Regions from separate parts of the Arthrobacter sp. Soil_C_60 genome, predicted to be linked through region 3. Evidence: riboswitches for the same ligand, from Rfam matches in the RefSeq annotation. Region 3 holds a riboswitch; each other region holds the start of a gene.
What was found. Region 3 has a riboswitch for S-adenosylmethionine ahead of AC3A4M_RS16940 (DUF1737 domain-containing protein). Riboswitches for the same ligand answer to the same signal wherever they lie in the genome.
Positions count from the first base shown of each region.

Region 1: linked by a shared signal. The riboswitch ahead of AC3A4M_RS17895 (bifunctional o-acetylhomoserine/o-acetylserine sulfhydrylase) and the one ahead of AC3A4M_RS16940 (DUF1737 domain-containing protein) in region 3 are both predicted to bind S-adenosylmethionine.
Region 2: linked by a shared signal. The riboswitch ahead of AC3A4M_RS07825 (MFS transporter) and the one ahead of AC3A4M_RS16940 (DUF1737 domain-containing protein) in region 3 are both predicted to bind S-adenosylmethionine.

Region 1 is NZ_JBDGKM010000010.1:21,792-27,718, reverse strand. It holds gene AC3A4M_RS17910 (winged helix DNA-binding domain-containing protein) at 1-476, shown strand, start outside; gene AC3A4M_RS17905 (hypothetical protein) at 529-843, shown strand; gene metX (homoserine O-acetyltransferase MetX) at 849-1,928, opposite strand; gene AC3A4M_RS17895 (bifunctional o-acetylhomoserine/o-acetylserine sulfhydrylase) at 2,010-3,329, opposite strand; SAM riboswitch class IV at 3,396-3,510, opposite strand; gene AC3A4M_RS17890 (VOC family protein) at 3,621-4,262, shown strand; gene AC3A4M_RS17885 (CPBP family intramembrane glutamic endopeptidase) at 5,630-5,927, opposite strand, start outside.
Region 2 is NZ_JBDGKM010000003.1:215,250-221,176, forward strand. It holds gene AC3A4M_RS07815 (acyl-CoA dehydrogenase family protein) at 1-1,122, shown strand, start outside; gene AC3A4M_RS07820 (APC family permease) at 1,119-2,576, shown strand; SAM riboswitch class I at 2,622-2,788, shown strand; gene AC3A4M_RS07825 (MFS transporter) at 2,882-4,228, shown strand; gene AC3A4M_RS07830 (LLM class flavin-dependent oxidoreductase) at 4,276-5,724, shown strand; gene AC3A4M_RS07835 (acyl-CoA dehydrogenase family protein) at 5,721-5,927, shown strand, end outside.
Region 3 is NZ_JBDGKM010000009.1:37,992-43,918, forward strand. It holds gene cls (cardiolipin synthase) at 1-1,024, opposite strand, end outside; gene AC3A4M_RS16935 (aminodeoxychorismate lyase) at 1,180-2,052, shown strand; SAM riboswitch class IV at 2,185-2,299, shown strand; gene AC3A4M_RS16940 (DUF1737 domain-containing protein) at 2,310-2,531, shown strand; gene AC3A4M_RS16945 (rhodanese-like domain-containing protein) at 2,528-2,893, shown strand; gene AC3A4M_RS16950 (O-succinylhomoserine sulfhydrylase) at 2,897-4,141, shown strand; gene AC3A4M_RS16955 (energy-coupling factor transporter transmembrane component T family protein) at 4,264-5,061, opposite strand; gene AC3A4M_RS16960 (ABC transporter ATP-binding protein) at 5,058-5,927, opposite strand, start outside.

The DNA.
Region 1 (5,927 bases), on a different contig from region 3:
CGCAGACGGACGTCCGGCGTGGACTGGCTGCAGCGGGCGGCCGTTCCCAGCTGCAGTCGTTCAGCGCTGATGGTTACGAATTTGTCATGGCCTCCGGCCACGCACACTCTGCCACGGAAACCCCCACCGCTACTTCAGATGCTGGCCTCGCACCACCCGGCTCTGCGCCGTCGGCTCCTCGGATCGACTTGATCCAGTGCTACGACGAATATGTCATGGGCTACACACCAACCAGGCATTATCTGGGCGGGACGGCTCCTGCCGCGGTGGCCAGCAAGCAGCCCAGTCACGTCGTCCTGCTGGACGGGCGCATGATCGGAAACTGGCAGCACACCCTGAAGCCGGAGTCCGCCGTCGTTAGTATCTTGCTGTACCGGACGCTGACGCAGGCGCAGAAATGCGCACTGGATACCGCCGTCGCCCGGTATGAGACTTTCCTGGGCCGCCCCGTCACGGTGGACCTGCTCGATTCCTGAGGGGCCGGGCTGGCTAGACTGTCGGAACCATCAACATTTTCAGGAGGACGCAATGGCTGCGGCGGTCAATCCACTGGTGCCGAGCATCTGGGAGCTCGCGATGCCGGCGCTGAGTGTCGTTTTCCTGCTGGCCCTGATCGGGATTGTTGTGGTGGTTATCCGCGGCGCAGTTCTCAACATGTCACACGGCAAGGAACCGATCGGCGGGCGCGAGGCCACGCGTTCGCGGGTTCCCCTGCCGACGCGCGATGAGCGGCTCGCGGACCTGAAGGAACTCCATGGCAAAAGCCTGTTGACCGATGCACAGTACGATCTGGCTGTACAGGAAACCCTCCGCGATTACCCCGTGCGGCAGCCCGGGACGTAGCCGGATCAGCTGCGCGGGAAGAACCGGGCAACCAGCTCATTGTGCAGCTGGTGGATGTCCGTCAGGAATCCGTCGTGGCCGGTGGGCACCTCGATCATGTGCACCTTGGGCGGCGTGGGCAGCGCTTCGGCCAGCTGGCGCGACTGCTCCGGGAAGTACAGCCGGTCGGAATCCACCGCCGCGATGAAGAAATCCGTCTCAACGTCGGCCAAGGCCTGCTGCACCGAGCTGCGGCCGCGCGCAACGTCGTGGCTCATCAGGGCTTCGGTCATCAGGATGTAGCTGTTCGCATCGAACCGGCCCGCCAGTTTGCTGGCCTGGTGGTCCAGGTAGCTTTCCACGGCATACCGCCCGCGCTCTGCCGGGTTGGCGCTGCCGAAGGGCTGCTCGGTCCCCTGGGCGTTGCGGCCGAAGCGGTACTCGAATTCGGGCTCGGACCGGTAGTTGATGTGCGCGATCCTGCGGGCGATGCCGAGGCCGGCGTCGGGCGCGGGCCCTTCGTAGTAGTCGCCGCCGTTGAAGTTCGGGTCCAGCCGGATGGCCAGCACCTGTGCCTGGGCGAAGGCGATCTGCTCCGCGGTGCTCGCCGCACCGCAGGCAATCACAGCACAGCGGGCGGTCCGCTCCGGGTAGGTAGCGGCCCATTCCAGCGCGCGGGCTCCGCCCATGGAGCCGCCCAGAACAGCATGCCAGCGCTGGATCCCCAGTTGGTCGGCCAGCCGCGCCTCGGCGTGGACCGAATCGCGAATGGTCACCAGCGGAAAACGCGAGCCCCAGGGTTTGCCGTCAGGTGCCGGTGAGGACGGGCCGGTGGAACCGTAGCAGCCACCGACCATATTGGCCGCCACCACGAAGTACTCATTGGTGTCGATCGTGGCGCCGGGCCCCACCAGGGGATCCCACCAGCCCGCCTCATCCGTATCTCCGCGAGCCACATGGGTGCTGCCGGTCAGGGCATGCGCAATGAGCACGGCGTTGGATGCATCCTCGTTGAGGGTGCCCCAGGTTTCGTAGCCCAGAACGACCTCGGGCAGAAAACCGCCCGTTTCCAGCTCGAGGGCGCCGATGGACGCGTAACGCAACATGCCGTCCGCCGCCGTGTCCAGCAGTTCCTGTGGTTGCAGAGTTGTCAATGCTATGCCTGTGATTCCTTCATGATGCCGCGTTCAGGCGGCACCCTTGGATGCGCGGAAACCGGCTTCGAGGTCCGCAAGAATATCGTCGATGTGCTCGATGCCAACGGCCAGCCGGACCAGGCCCGGCGTGACACCGGCGGCTTCCTGCGCCTCCGGAGACAGCTGGGCGTGGGTGGTCGACGCCGGGTGGATCACCAGCGAGCGGACGTCGCCGACATTGGCCACATGGGAGTGCAGTTCCAGTCCGTCGACAAAGCGCTTGCCGGCCTCGAGCCCACCGGAGATTTCGAATGCGATGATGGCGCCAGTGCCCTTGGGTCCGTACTTGCGGCCACGCTCGTACCACGGGCTGGAAGGCAGGCCGGCGTACGCAACGGACGTAACGGCGTCGTGCTTTTCAAGCCATTCGGCCACCCTCTGCGCGTTCTCCACGTGGCGCTCCACCCGCAGGCTCAGTGTCTCCAGACCCTGGGCAATCAGGAACGCGTTGAAGGGAGCGGCGGAGGAGCCGAGGTCGCGCAGCAGCTGGACGCGTGCCTTGAGAATGTAGGCCAGGTTCGCGCCGAGCGCCCCGCCGACGCCGAGGTCGCGGGCGAAGACCAGGCCGTTGTAGCTCTCGTCCGGGGTGTTGAAACCGGGGAACTTCGCCGGATCCTTGGCGAAGTCGAAGTTGCCCGAATCCACGATCACACCGGCGATGGCGCTGCCGTGGCCGCCGAGGTACTTGGTGGCCGAATGGACCACGATGTCGGCGCCCCACTCGATCGGGCGGATCAGGTACGGGGTGGCCAGCGTGTTGTCCACGATCAGCGGCACGCCTGCTTCGTGAGCGATGGCGCTGATGCCTTCGACGTCGAGCACGTCCTGGCGCGGGTTGGACACGGCCTCGCCGAAGAACGCCTTGGTGTTCGGCTTGACGGCCGCGCGCCACTGGTCCAGGTTGTCCGGATCCTCGACGAAGGTCACCTCGATGGCGAACTTCTTCAAGGTGTTCTTGAGCAGGTTGTACGTGCCGCCATAGAGGCTCGGGCTGGCGACGACGTGGTCACCAGCCTCGGCAACGTTCAGGATGGAGAACGTGGACGCAGCCTGGCCGGAGGACAGCAGCAGCGCACCGACGCCGCCTTCCAGATTCGCGATCCGGTTCTCCACGGCCTCCGTGGTCGGGTTGCCGATCCGGGTGTAGATGGGTGCCAGTTCGGCCAGCGCGAAACGGTTGGCCGCGCTTTCGGCACTCGGGAAGACGAACGACGTCGTCTGGTAGATGGGCAGGGCACGCGCGCCTGTTGCGGTGTCCGGCTCCTGGCCTACATGGATCTGGCGGGTTTCGAATGACCAGTCGTTTGACATGTGGAACTCCCTCTTGTCTCAAAGGGGTCTGCCCGGGAACCGGATTTCCGGCATTTTTCCTCGGGTGACCCGCGCTTGCGTCCCGCCTGCTGGCGGGAGCCTGGTCCTCACCCGGGGCACCCCACCGCGGTTGGAGGGTTGCCGGCCAGCTAGCCGGGGCTTGTTGCTGGCACTCATGACCTGTATCTAGGTTCGGCGACGGGCACTTTTTCAGCAAGTATGTGACGGCGTGTGAATGTCAGTTAGGACACCCTTAGTCGAGAGGCACATCACAAAATGCCAAAATGAGGCATGCGTTTCGATCATGTCTCATATGCCTGTGAACCCGATGGCCTGGCGGCTACAACCGAACGGATTTCGGCAGCCCTGGGTATCGAAGCCGTCAAGGGCGGCGTCCATCCCCGCTTTGGAACCCGCAACATGATTTTCCCCCTGACGGACCATCATTATCTTGAGGTCGTCGAGGTGCTGAACCACCCGGCGTCGGACAAGGCGCCCTTCGGCCAGGCCGTGCGTGCCCGCTCCGAAGCAGGCGGTGGCTGGATGGGCTGGTGCGTCGAGGTTGACGATCTGGCTCCGTTCGAGGAGCGCTTGGGGCGCCATGCGGTACCGGGCGGCCGCAAGTTCCCGGATGGCCGCGAACTGACCTGGCAGCAGATCGGCATTAAGGGCCTCATCGCGGACCCGCAGGTTCCGTACATGCTGCGCTGGGACGACGGCACCGAAGAACTGCACCCGTCGAAGGCCTACCCTGCAACGGCGAAGCTGATCGGATTGACCATCGGCGGCTCCTCCACCCGCGTCGCGGACTGGCTGGGAACACCGATCGATGCGCTCCTGGACGACGTCAAGGTTGCCTGGACGGCGCCGAACGGCACCCCGGGCATCATGTCCGTACGGTTCGAGACCGACAAGGGCGTCGTCGAACTCTAACCGCTCCTTTCGGAGGATTCGCTCCGCTTTGGGGCGACGCTTCGATTTGGGATTCTGCCTCGCCTGCGCGGTGCAGGCGGAATCCCGAATCGAAGCGTTTCCCTTTAACAGTCCTCCACAGCGGCTGTTCAGACCGCGTCGTCCACATGTGCCCGCACTGCAGGAGACCAGCCGCTCGGACACGATCAGGGTTGAAGAATGTGTTCTCAACTGATCTTTTCCCATGACTACGACCTCACGGGGATCGGCCGAAGAAGCCTTGCCGAACGTTGCCGGACCGGGGAACTGACGCGCGTCCGTAACGGTGTCTACATCCCAACCCAGCTCTGGGCAAGCATGCCTTGGTGGGACCAGTACCGGATCCACGTTGAGGCGGCTGTGAGCAAAGGACGCTCAACCCGGGTGCTCGTATGGCAGTCTGCTGCAGTCATCTGGGGAATGCCGGTAGTGGGCAAGAGCACCGAGGTGCAGTTGCTAGCATCTGAAGGTTGTCATGGATTACGCCGTGCCGGTATGCGATGGCACGCCTCGAGGCTATTGGAACCGTTGGAGACAGTAGACGGATATACCGTAACGTCACGGGCACAAACCGCAGTCGACATAGCCGGACATTTGTCGTTTGAGCATGCCGTCCCCGTCCTGGACCATGTTCTCCGGCCGGATAGGAAACGGAACCTGCCGGCGTTGAAAAGATCCCACCTGCATGCATTGGCAGACCAACTTCCTACCCAGGCTAAATCGCTGCGAGCTCACAGAGTCATTGACTTCGCGGATCCGCGTGCGCAGTTGCCGGGCGAATCCCTGTCTAGAGCCCTAATGTACGTGTTTCATTTTCCGGCCCCGGAGCTGCAATACACATTCCATGACACGGATGGCAGGACGGTAGGAATCACCGACTTCTATTGGAAGGAGAAACGCCTCGTCGGGGAGTTCGACGGTACAGCCAAGTACTCCAATGGAGAGTACTTGAAGGGTCAGACCCCCGTGGACACGGTCGTGGCAGAGAAGAAACGCGAGGACCGAATTCGCGCATGCGGCGTCAATTTCGTTCGATGGACGTGGGACGCCGCGTGGCAGCCTGAGTCCCACCGGCCAAGCGGCCTCGTGAAGTTGCTGCTCAATGCTGGCCTCAAGCAGGATCGATGGAACAAACGGTGGCCGAGAGTCGCTCCCATCAGCAGTCGATGAAGATTCAAGCTGCTCTGGCGAGGTCGTTGTTGGCCACGCACTTCGGGTCCCTGCGTGGTGCTGCGAAATGGGACCAAGCTGCGGTTCGGGGAAAGACGGCCTTTCTGCCACCGCAGCACTATCCCGAATCGCAGCCGAATGGCTGAGGCAGGGGCGGGAAGACGCCGCGGCGGGAGAAGTTATTCGCCGATGCCGATGGCGGAGCCGAAGAGGGCGTAGCCAACGAACCCTGCGATGTCGAGCAGGGCATGGGCTATGACCAGGGGCATCACGCGTTTGGTGCGGGTGTAGGCATAGCCAAAGACAAGGCCCATCAGGAAGTTGCCGACGCCGGGCCCGATCCCCTGGTACAGGTGGTAGCTGCCGCGGATTGCAGCGCTAGTGAAAATGATTGTCCAGGTGCCCCAGCCCAGCTTGGCCAGCCGGTTGAAGAGGTAGCCGACAACAACGACTTCCTCCAGCACCGAGTGGCGCAAG
Region 2 (5,927 bases), on a different contig from region 3:
GAAGCCGGCTTCGGCGCCGCGCGCATCCCCACGGAATTCGGCGGGGACGGCCTGAGCTGGGAAGAATTTACCCAGCTGCTCATCGAGCTCGCCGCCGCGGACAGCAACATTCCGCAGGCCCTGCGCTCGCACATCGCCCTGACGGAGGAACACCTCTACCACCATCACCGCGAAGACCGCAGCGTCTGGCTGCAGCGGTTCGCCAACGGTCAGCTGGCCGGCAATGCGTGGACCGAGCCCGGTGTCGGCGGCACGGGCACCGTGCTGGACGAAGCCCGCGACAAGCTGGTGCTGAACGGGCGCAAGTTCTACACCACCGGCACCATCTTCGCCGACTGGATTGATGTGACGGCCAAACGCCCGGACGGATCGGACGTCTCCGTCATCATTTCCACCAAGACCGCCGGCGTGGAGACCTTCGACGACTGGGACGGCTTCGGCCAGCGGCTCACAGGCAGCGGGACCACGGTATTCACCGACGCCGAAGTGGACCCGGCCAACGTCTCGGCCTTCGCCGACCGCTTCCCCTACCAGACGGCCCTGTACCAGCACATCCTGCTGGTCAGCCTGGCCGGCATCGCCAAGGCCGTGGTCACCGACGTTGCCGCGAACGTCCGCGAGCGGAAGCGCGTCTTCGGCCACGGCAACGCCCCGCTGGTGCGTAACGACGCCCAGATCCTGCAGGTTGTCGGCGAAATCAGCGCCAAGGCCTACGCCGCGGAAGCCACCACCCTGCGCGTGGCCCAGAGCCTCGACCGGGTCTTCGCTTCAAGATTGCAAAACGACGACGCCGAAAAGGCGGCCAACATCGCCGTCGAACTTGAATCCGGCCAGGCGCAGATTGTGCTGAGCGCTCTGGTGCCCGACGCGGCGGGAGCCCTGTTCAATGTGCTGGGTGCATCCTCGACCAGCACGGGCAAGGCGCTGGACCGGCACTGGCGCAATGCCCGCACCGTGGCCACGCACAACCCGTTCATTTACAAGTCGCGGATCGTCGGCGACTGGGAGGTCAACGCTACGGAACCGCCCTACGTCTGGACCATTGGTGTCGCCGGCGCCGATGCTGGCCGGGAAGCTGCCGGCTCGAATGCAGAAGCGAATTACGCTAAGGCCTCGAAGTGAGCATTGCCAGCCCTGCGAAAGCTGCTTCGCAAACAGAAACCGGCGCTCCTCGCCTGTCCGGCCGCCTCGGCGTCGCAAGCATCGTCTTGATCGTGGTGGCCGCCGCATCGCCGCTCGGGGTCATTGGCGGCACTGTGCCGTTGGCCATTGCCAGCGGCAACGGGGCCGGACTGCCCTTCATTTACCTGCTTGCGACGGGCATCCTCCTGCTGTTCTCCGTCGGCTTCACCACGATGACGCCGCATGTTCCCACCGCCGGTGCCTTCTACAGTTACATCGAGAAGGGGCTGGGCCGACGCGCGGGTTTGGGCGGCGCGTTCGTGGCGCTGCTGTCCTACCTGGCCTTGGAAGCCGGGGTCTATGGCCTGTTCGCACCAGCCGTGGACGAAGTGGTCCGTGCCTACGGCGGACCGGAACTGCCCTGGTGGCTCTGGGCTGCGGCGGCGTTGGTGGCCGTGGCCTGGCTGGGACACAGGAACATCGAGGTCTCCGGCAAGGTGCTGGCCGTCCTGCTGGTGGCCGAAGTGGTTATCGTCCTGGTACTTGACGCCTTCATCGTCTTCGGCGGGGGCGGCCCCGAGGGCCTGTCAACAGGATTCGTCACGCCGTCCACAGTCCTGTCCGGCGCCCCGGGCATCGCGTTGCTGTTCGCCATCCTCAGCTTCATCGGCTTCGAGGCCACCGCGATCTTCCGCGACGAAGCCCGCGATCCGGACAAGACAATTCCCCGGGCCACCTACCTGGCCTTGATCATAGTGGGCGGCTTCTACGCACTCTCCACCTGGCTGCTGATCAGTGCCTGGGGAGATGGGCCGATCGTACAAAAAGCCACGGATGCCCCCGGCACCCTCCTGTCCGAAACTACTGCACTCTATCTGGGCACGGCGGGCAGCCACATCGTCCAGGTGCTGCTGGCCACCAGCCTCTTCGCCTGCATCCTGTCCTTCCACAACATTGGTTCGCGCTATTTCTTCCAACTGGCGGGACGGGACGTCTTTTCGCGGAAGCTCGCACGGACGCATGCCCGGCACAACTCGCCGCATCTCGCTTCCATCGTGGACAACGCGGTAGTAGCCCTGTTCCTGCTGACGGCTGTTGTCGCCGGCTGGGACCCGATCGTCCAGTTCTACACCTGGTTCGCCGGCTTCGCCTCCCTCGGGATAGTGGTGCTGATGACATTGACCAGCGTGGCGGTGCTCGTGTTCTTCCGGCGCCAGCAAACAGCAGTGATCGATTGGAGGCGGTCCGTCGCGCCGGCACTCGGATTCGTAGGCCTGCTGGGAATTCTGGTGCTGATCCTGCAGAACCTGCCCTCGCTGGTCGGCAACAGCACTGCGTTGGCGGTCGCCGTCGTCGTACTTATCCTGCTGGGTTTTGCAGCGGGCGCCGCCATCGCTTCCCGGCAGCAACGGTTGCGGGCGCGCGAAAAGCAGCCGGGTGATTACCCGGTGTGACGTACGAATTTCACGCCGCCGTTGGACTGCGGTGGAATGAACTTGTAACCATCCCGAGCGGCTGAGAGACCTGGCTCTATGACGCCGCAGCAACCCTGGTCACGACGAATCTCCCTGGATTCGCGTTGATAACAAGGAACTTGTCGAGGGCTGCGCCGAACTAGCGCAGTAAGACCTGTTCCGTAGGGTGCTACTGCCAGGACCGATGGAGTAAGCGCCTCAACCGGTCCCTCCCACTGCCTTCTGCCGTGGTCCGATCGGATGTGCGCTGCATCTTCTCGGCTGACGCCAAAGGAGAGACAGTAATGAGCACCACCGCAAACCCTTCCCCGCCTAAGAAAATGACTACGAAGGTCGCCGTCGCCAGCTTCATCGGCACGACGATCGAAGGCTATGACTTTGTCCTGTACGGGCTCGCAGCGGCCACCGTTTTCGGGCCATTGTTCTTCGCCCCGGCCGAACCGCTGGTCGGCACCATCGCCGCCTTTGCCACTTACGCTGTCGGCTTCGTCGCCCGTCCGGTCGGCGGGATTCTCGGCGGCCACTTCGGCGACCGGATCGGTCGCAAGACCGTGCTGGTTGCCTCGCTGCTGCTGACCGGTCTGGCCACCACCGCCATCGGTCTGCTGCCGATCTACGCACAGATCGGCTGGGTCGCCCCCGTACTGTTGCTGCTGCTGCGTGTTCTCCAGGGCATCGGCTACGGGGCCGAATGGGCCGGTGCGGCACTGATGACGGTGGAGCACGCCAAACCGAAGCGCCGCGGGCTGACCAGCAGTGCCACACAGCTGGGGCCGACCTCCGGCATGCTGCTGGCCACGGGCGTGCTGCTGGTGCTGGAGAACTCCATGACCAACGAACAGTTCCTGGCCTGGGGCTGGCGGATCCCCTTCGTGGCCAGCCTGCTGCTGGTCGCCGTCGGACTGGTGATCCGGTTGTCCGTTGAAGACAGCGCAGAGTTCAAGCGTGTACAGCAGGTGGAAAAGGTTGCTGACCGCCCGGTGCTGGAGAGCATCAAGACCCACCCGCGGCAGGTTGTGCTCACTACCGGCCTCCGAATTGCGCAAAACGCCTTCTACTACGTTTACACCGTCTTCATCCTGACGTACCTGACGCAGGTCTCCGGTACGGACCGCAATACCGGCCTGGCCGCCGTGCTGATCGCGTCCGCGCTGGGCCTGGTCACCGTCCCGCTGTGGGGCTGGCTGTCGGATGTCATCGGCCGGCGCAGGGTTTACCTCTTCGGGGCAGTCAGCAGCGCCGTGGCCGTCATCCCGTTCTTCTGGCTGCTCGACAGCGGGGTGTTCTTCCTGATCGTCCTCGGCGTGGTGTTCGGCCTGAACGTCGGACATGACGCCATGTACGGTCCGCAGGCGGCGTTCTTCTCCGAGCTGTTCAGCACACGCGTCCGGTTCAGCGGGGTCTCCCTCGGCTACCAACTCGGCTCGGTACTCGGCGGCGGCCTGGCACCCCTGGTGGCGACGGCTTTGCTGGCAGCCGGCGGCGGGAATCCGGTCTGGGTCATCGTGTACTTCCTCGGCGTCTCAGCCATCACCATCATCGCCACGCTCAAGGCTCCCGAGACGAAGGACCGCCCGTTGTCCGGGAACGAGCAGGCCGATACGAAGCCGGAGCTCGTCTCCGCTTCCTGACCCGAGCCGGGACCCGGCAACCGCAGCTTCATAGAAAGGGGCCTGTTTTGGCCACCGAGAGTACGCGCTACCCGCAGGGGCGACCCCGCCTGCTGCTGAGCGCCTTCGTCATGAACACCAACAGCCACATCATGGGCGGACAATGGCGCCACCCGCAGGCGCAGCAGCACCGCTTCAATGACCTGCAGCTCTGGACGGACCTGGCCCGGCAGTTGGAAGAAGCGAAGTTCGACGCCCTGTTCTTCGCCGACGTCGTGGGCCTTTACGGCGACGACGACGGCGGCTGGGCCTCGCACATCCGGCGTGGCCTGCAGGTGCCGGCCAATGATCCTCTCATCCTGCTGGGTGCCCTGGCCGGGGCAACCCGGGAGATCGGGCTGGCTGCGACCTCGTCGGTGATCCAGAGCCATCCGTTCCAGTTCGCCCGGCAGATGTCCACCCTTGACCACATCTCCAATGGTCGCGCAGCCTGGAACATCGTGACCAGCGCCTTGGAGAATGCACACCGGAACTTTGGCGGCAGCGGTCTGGCCGCGCACGAAGACCGGTACGCCTGGGCCGAAGAGTACGTCTCCGCGGTCTACAAACTGTGGGAAGGCTCCTGGGACGACGGCGCGCTGGTCCAGGACAAGGCGGCCGGAGTTCACGCGGATCCGGAGAAGGTCCATAAGATCTACCACCGCGGCGAACGGTACTCGATCGACGGACCGCACCTGTCCTCGCCGTCGCCCCAGCGGACCCCGGTGCTGTTCCAGGCCGGGAGCTCGGGCCGCGGACAGGAGTTCTGCGCCGCCAATGCCGAGGCGACCTTCATGCTGGCGGCGCATCCCGAAGCCGCCGCCGCATACACCGCAGCCGTGCGGAGCCAGACGGTTGCGGCCGGGCGCAGGGCCGAGGATCTGAAGTTCTTCCAGGGGCTGCATTTTATCGTCGGCGGCACCGAGGCGGAGGCGGACCGCAAAGAAGCCGAACTGGATGAATACCTGGACTCCGGAGCGATGATCGCCCACATCGCCGGCGGTCTCGGCGTAGATCTGGGCGGACTGGATCCGGACACGCCGCTGGGCGATTTCCAGACGGAAGGCACGCAGGGACACCTGGAGAGCCTGCGCAAATCGGTCCCCGGAGGCAACCCGACCTTGCGCGATATCGCCAACTTCCGCGGGCGGGCCCACCGGGTCAAGGGAACCCCGGAACAGATTGCCGACCGGCTGGAGCAGTGGCAGGACGCCGGCGTGGACGGCATCAACATCATCAACCAGATCCTGCCCGGTTCCTACACGGACTTCATCGACGGAGTGCTGCCGGAACTGCGCAGCAGGGGACTGGCACAGACAGAGTACGCGCCGGGAAGCTTCCGGGAAAAGCTGTTCGGCGGCGGCGAGGGCTACAACGGGCCGCAGCTCAACGACCGGCACCCCGCACGTCAGTACCGCGGCGCCTTCGACGAATTCTCAGCCGCAGCACAGAACAAGGTTTTGGAAGGAAGACGATGACGGAAACTATCGCGAACGAGCGCACCGAGACCGCGGAAGCAACCTACGAGCGGTTGGCCGGCCGCTTTCGGCCGGTCTTCGAGCGGATCGCCCAGGGGGCACTGGACCGGGAACTGAACAGGATCCTGCCGTTCGAACAAGTTGCGTGGCTGAACGCGGCAGGCTTCGGGAAACTGCGGGTGCCGCTGGAGCATGGCGGCGAC
Region 3 (5,927 bases):
GCTGCGCCGCCGTCGTAATCGCATAGAGCAGCGAATCATCCGGCACGAAGTACGGGCTGCAGATGGACAGCCGCTCCACTGCCGCGTAGATCAAGGTGTTGAACAAGCGCAGGTTGTTCTCCGTGGCGAAGCCCGGGCCGCTGGGAACCACCTGGCACGTCGTGGGGCCCGGCTCGCGGACCGGTGCCGGCGTGAACAGCTCGCTGCCGAGGGTGTCGTCCGTTTCGCTGGACCAGTCGGTAGCGAACACCACGTTGAGCGCGGTGACGATGGGACCTTCATAGCGGGCCATCAGCTCCACCCACTGCCGGCCGGTGCGCTCGCTGGAGGCGCGGTGGTAGCCAGGCTCGATCAGGTTCTGCGACCCGGTGAAGGCCACCCGTCCGTCCACTACGAGGATTTTGCGGTGGTTGCGCAGATCGATACGGCGCCATTGGCCCCGCACGGGCAGCAGCGGGAGCATGCGTTGCCACTCGATCCCGCTGCCCTGCAGCCAGCGTCGGAACTTCCGGTAGCCCTTGATCCGCATGGTGCCGAGATGGTCGAAGAGCAGTCGGACCCGGACACCGCGGGCCGCGGCCTCCTGCAGGGCCACGAAGAGCTCGTCGGTGACCTCGTCCTTGGCCATGATGTAGAACTGGATGTTGACGAATTCCTCCGCCTTGCGGACGGCGGCGGACATCGCGGCGATGGACCCCTCGTAGTCCGGATAGAGCTCCACGTGGTTGCTGTCCACCATCGGGAAAGAGCCGAGCGAGCGGTTCAGTTCGGCGGCCGAATGGACCCAGGCGGGTGCTTCGCGTTCGCTGCGCGGTTCTTCCATGTCCTGCGTAGCAGCCCAGACTTTCCGGTTGATCTCGGTCTGTTTGGCGATCCTGCGGTCCGAAAGCCGGAAACTGCCGAACATGAAGAACAGGGCCAGGCCGACCAGCGGAATGAAGAAGATGGCCAGCAGCCAAGCCATGGCGGTGGTGGGGCGGCGGTTGCCCGGCACAATGCCCAGCGCAGCGATCCGGATTCCCATGTCCAGTATCGAAGCCACCACGACAACCCAGTCCGGGAACGTGCCCAGACCCGCAAGCGACCACAACACGGCAGCGAACTCCTCCCTTTCCCGCCGGTCCACGGCGCTGTCCTTGTACAGCCTAATGTGCCCGCGCGGCAATCTATGCTGATCCCATGACAGTTTTGGTGTTTCTCGACCCTGCCCTGGAGAACGGGCGCATCGCCGACGCCACAAAGCCGCAGCTGATGGCGACCGATCTGGGCGCCACCCGCGGCGACGGCATTTTCGAATCCCTCCTGGCGGTGGACGGTATTCCCCGCAAGGTGCAGGCGCACCTGGACCGGCTCGCGTCCTCGGCCCGCATCATGGACCTGGACATCCCGCCGGCCGATGCCTGGGAGCGGGCCATCGCCACCGCCGTCGCCGAACATGCTCCCGTCGAAGAACTGGTGCTCAAACTGCTGGTCACGCGCGGCGAGGAGGGCGCGGGCCGCCCCACCGCGTGGGTGCAGGCCTCACTTCCCGGCTCCACCGGCAGGGACCAGCGGCAGGAGGGCCTCGACGTGCTGCTGCTGGACCGCGGCTACGACAGCAACATCGCCGAGCGCGCACCGTGGCTGCTGCTGGGCGCCAAGACCCTCTCCTACGCCGTGAACATGGCCGCCCTGCGCTACGCCAAGGCCAACGGCGCGGACGATGTCATCTTCACCTCCACCGACGGCCTGGTGCTGGAGGGCCCCACCTCTACCGTGCTGATGGCGACCGTGCGCGACGGCGTCCGGAAGCTCACCACGCCGCTGCTCGAAAACGGCATCCTGCCCGGCACCTCCCAGGGCGCCCTGTTCAACGCGGCCGCGGATGCCGGCTGGCAGTTGGGCTATGGGCCGCTGGAACCGCACCATCTGCTGGCGGCCGACGCGGTGTGGCTGGTCTCCAGCATCCGGCTGCTGGCACCGGTCAAGTCCATCGACGGCCAGGCCATCCCGGTGTCGCACGAGATGACGGAGGAACTGACGGCGCTGCTGGCCAAGGGCAGCCGGGACTAGGCCAAACGTTTCCGCGGCGGCGAGGGCTGCGGCCTTCCGTCGTCGTAAACCTACGTAACGGTTACCAATGATGACGACGGCGGCGCCCCGGCTTGGGTGCCGGGGACGGCGCCGTGCTACTTTCTTGAGCAGAGTAACGAGGTCCAGCGTCAAGCCCTGACTGTGCTGGCCGGCAACCCTCTTCACGGCGGGGTGCCTCAGGTGACTACTCGGCAGTGTTCATTTGGTTCATTTGCAAGCGTGATCAGGAGTACCCCATGCCCCCGTTGGAACAACCCGTCCAGTCCCCCGTTGACAATGCGGCGGGCAGCCCCCTGCCCTACCGGTTGCTGACCGGGCCGGACGACAGGTCCTTCTGCGCCCGGGTCAGCGCGGCGTTGGCGGAGGGCTACGAACTCTACGGCAACCCCTCGATTGCCTTCGACGGCGAACGCGTCATCGCCGCCCAGGCCGTGGTGCTGAAGGGACAGAGCGCATGAGCTACGCCGGAGACCTCACCGTGGAAGAAGCCGTGGAGAAGCTGCGCGGCGGTGCCGTCCTCGTGGACGTCCGCACCGAGACCGAATGGCAGCAGGTGGGCGTGCCCGTGACGAACGACGACGGCGCTCCCGCGCGCTTCATCGAGTGGAACCGGATTGACGGCAGCCGCAATGCCGGGTTCCTCAACGAACTGCAATCGCTGCGCGGCAAGGAGCTGCTCCTGATCTGCCGTTCGGGGCGGCGCTCCATCGATGCCGCTATCAGCGCCACCGCCGCCGGGCATACCGCGTACAACGTGCTGGGCGGCTTCGAGGCCGCCGGCGGCTGGCAGCAGAGCGATCTGCCTTGGAAGCGGGGCTAGCCGGTGGCGCCCCCGCAGTCTGCCGGCCCGGGGCCGGACCTGGCGGAACTGCTCGCCGGCTGGGACCCGCAGACGCGGGCAGTCCGCGGCGGTCTTGACCGCACGGGCTTCCAGGAAACCTCAGAGGCCTTGTTCCTGACGTCCGGCTACGTTTTCGATTCCGCCGAGGCAGCCGAAGCCTCTTTCAACGGCGAGGTGGATCGCTTCGTCTATTCCCGCTACGGCAACCCCACGGTCGCCGCCTTCCAGGAACGGCTCCGGCTGCTCGAGGGAGCCGAGGCCTGCTTCGCCACGGCCAGCGGCATGAGCGCCGTCTTCACCGCCCTGGGCGCCCTGCTCGCCGCCGGCGACCGGGTGGTGGCCGCGCGGAGCCTGTTCGGTTCCTGCTTCGTCATTCTCAACGAGATCCTGCCGCGCTGGGGCGTGGAGACGGTCTTCGTGGACGGGCATGACCTCGCCCAGTGGGAGCAGGCCCTCGCCACCCCTGCCGCTGCGGTCTTCTTCGAGTCGCCGTCCAACCCGCTGCAGGAGCTGGTGGACATCCGTGCGGTGGTGGACCTGGCGCACGCCGCCGGGGCGCAGGTGGTGGTGGACAATGTATTCGCCACCCCGCTGCTGCAGCAGGCAACGGAACTCGGTGCCGACGTCGTTGTTTATTCGGGTACCAAACACATGGACGGGCAGGGCCGCGTTCTTGGCGGCGCCGTGCTGGGCCGCGCGGATTTCATTAACGGCCCGGTCAAGCAGCTGATGCGCCACACCGGTCCCGCGCTGAGCCCGTTCAACGCCTGGACGCTGCTCAAGGGGCTGGAGACGATGTCCCTGCGCGTAAACTATTCCACCGCATCCGCCCTGGAGATCGCCCGCTGGCTGCAGACACAGCCGGCGGTGCGGCGCGTGGTCTACCCGTTCCTCGAATCGCATCCGCAGTACGAACTGGCGCGCCGCCAGATGAGCGGCGGCGGAACCGTGGTCACGTTTGAACTTGAGCCGGGTGCTGCGAACGGTTCGGATGCCAAGGCAGCCGCGTTCCGGCTGCTGAACTCGCTGACCACCGTGGATATCTCGAACAACCTCGGTGACGCCAAGTCCCTGATCACCCATCCGGCCACCACCACGCACCGCGCGATGGGACCGGACGGACGGGCCGCGATCGGGCTCGGCGACGGTTTTGTCCGGCTGTCCGTGGGGCTGGAAGCCACCGAGGACCTGCTCAAGGACCTGGACCGGGCACTGGCTGGCCCGTAGATCCAGGGAGTCGACGAAGGCCCGCACCTTGTTGCGCCCAGCCGCAATCGAGGAGACAGCTGCGGCCCTTCCCAGAGCTGAAAAGGGCCGCAGCTGACCAGTGGATCGCGGAGGAGCCCGGGTTAGCCGAAGATGAAGTTCCAGGTCCCGGCGGAGACGGCGGCGGTAACAGCCGCCGCCGAGACCAGGGCACCGCCCAGGAAGACCCAAATATCCACCCTGCTGAACGTCGATTCCCGCGCCCAGGTGCGCTGTGCCCCGCCGAAACCGCGGGCCTCCATCGCCACCGCCAGGCGGGTGGCGCGCCGGATCGCCTGGACAATGAGACCGAAGGCCTGGCCGAGGAACGCCGCGAATTTGGCCAGCGGTTTGTTCTCGGCGCCGACTCCGCGGGCACGGCGGGCCAGTCCCAGGGTCCGCCATTCCTCGACCAGCAGGCCCACCAGCCGGAGGCCGGCCAGGGCCCCGAGCACAAACCGGTACGGCAGCTTCAGCTTCTGCGCCAGCGCATCGGCCAGATCCGTGGGGTCGGTGGTCAGCAGCAGGAAGATTCCGGGCAGTGCCACCGCCAGGGACCGCAGCCCGATGGCGACGCCGGAGTTGATGGAATCCTCGGTGAACAGCAGCGGGCCCGCTTCGAAGACCACCGCACCGGTTTTCTCCGCCAGCAGCGCCGTTCCGTAGGCGCCGACCGCGGCCGCCACCACCAGCGGCCAGCCGCGCCTGAACAACGCCCAGGCGCTGATGCCCAGCACGGGCAGCAGCAGCAGTTCCGCAGCCAGCACCACGCCGGCGCTCACCCAGTCCACGCTGAGCATCACCACCACGGTGACCATGGCAACGGCGGCAAGCTTCGAGAGCGGATTGGCGCGGGTGAAGGGCGAGGCAGTCAGCCGCGGGGTCATGATGTCCAGGCTCATGCCGCCCTCCCGCTCGCGGCCCGCGCCTGCAGCTGCGCCGTTCCCTCGGCCACGCGCAGGACGTTGCCGCCGAGCGCAGCGGTGAAGTCGCCGTCGTGGGTCACGGACACCACGGCGTGGCCTTCGGCGATCAGGCCGCCGAGCAGCGAGACCAGCTCGGCCCAGGTGTTCGCGTCCTGCCCGAACGTCGGTTCGTCCAGCACCAGGATGTCAGGGCTGGTGGCCAGCATGGTCGCCACGGACAGCCTGCGCTTCTCCCCGCCGGAAAGGGTAAAGGGATTGGCCTGCAGGAGTTTGGTCAGCCGCAGCCGCTCCGCAATGGCATCAACGCGGCGTCGCACCTCGTCCTCCGGAAGCCGGGCGACCCGCCGGGGACCGAATTCGAGTTCGTCGATCACCCGGTGGGTCAGGAACTGGTGTTCGGGTTCCTGGAAGACGGTGCCGATCCGGGTGACCAGCTCGGCGGATTTCCACTTGTGCACGGTGCCGGCCGCGCCCCGCTGGAGCTCCGGCGCGGCCTCAAGCCTGCCGCCCGCGGGGGTCAGCAGCCCGGCCAGGGTCAGCGCCAAGGTCGACTTACCGGCGCCGTTGGGGCCGGTAATACTCAACGCCTCGCCCGCCGCCAGTTCCAGCGAGACCTTATTGACTACCGGCCCGGCCCGCCGGGTCCGGGCAATGGACAGCTCCGCCGCCCGGAGCAGGCCCGTACCCTGCGTGTTGTGGCCGCCGCCGCTGCCGTGGCCACCGCCGGTGGCCCCGGGCGTGTGCAGTTGAGGAGTGTAACCGGGAACCCAGACACCGGCTTCGATCAGGCGTTCCCTGGTACTTGCGGCATTGAGCACCTCCGTCGGCGGACCGTCGGCGAG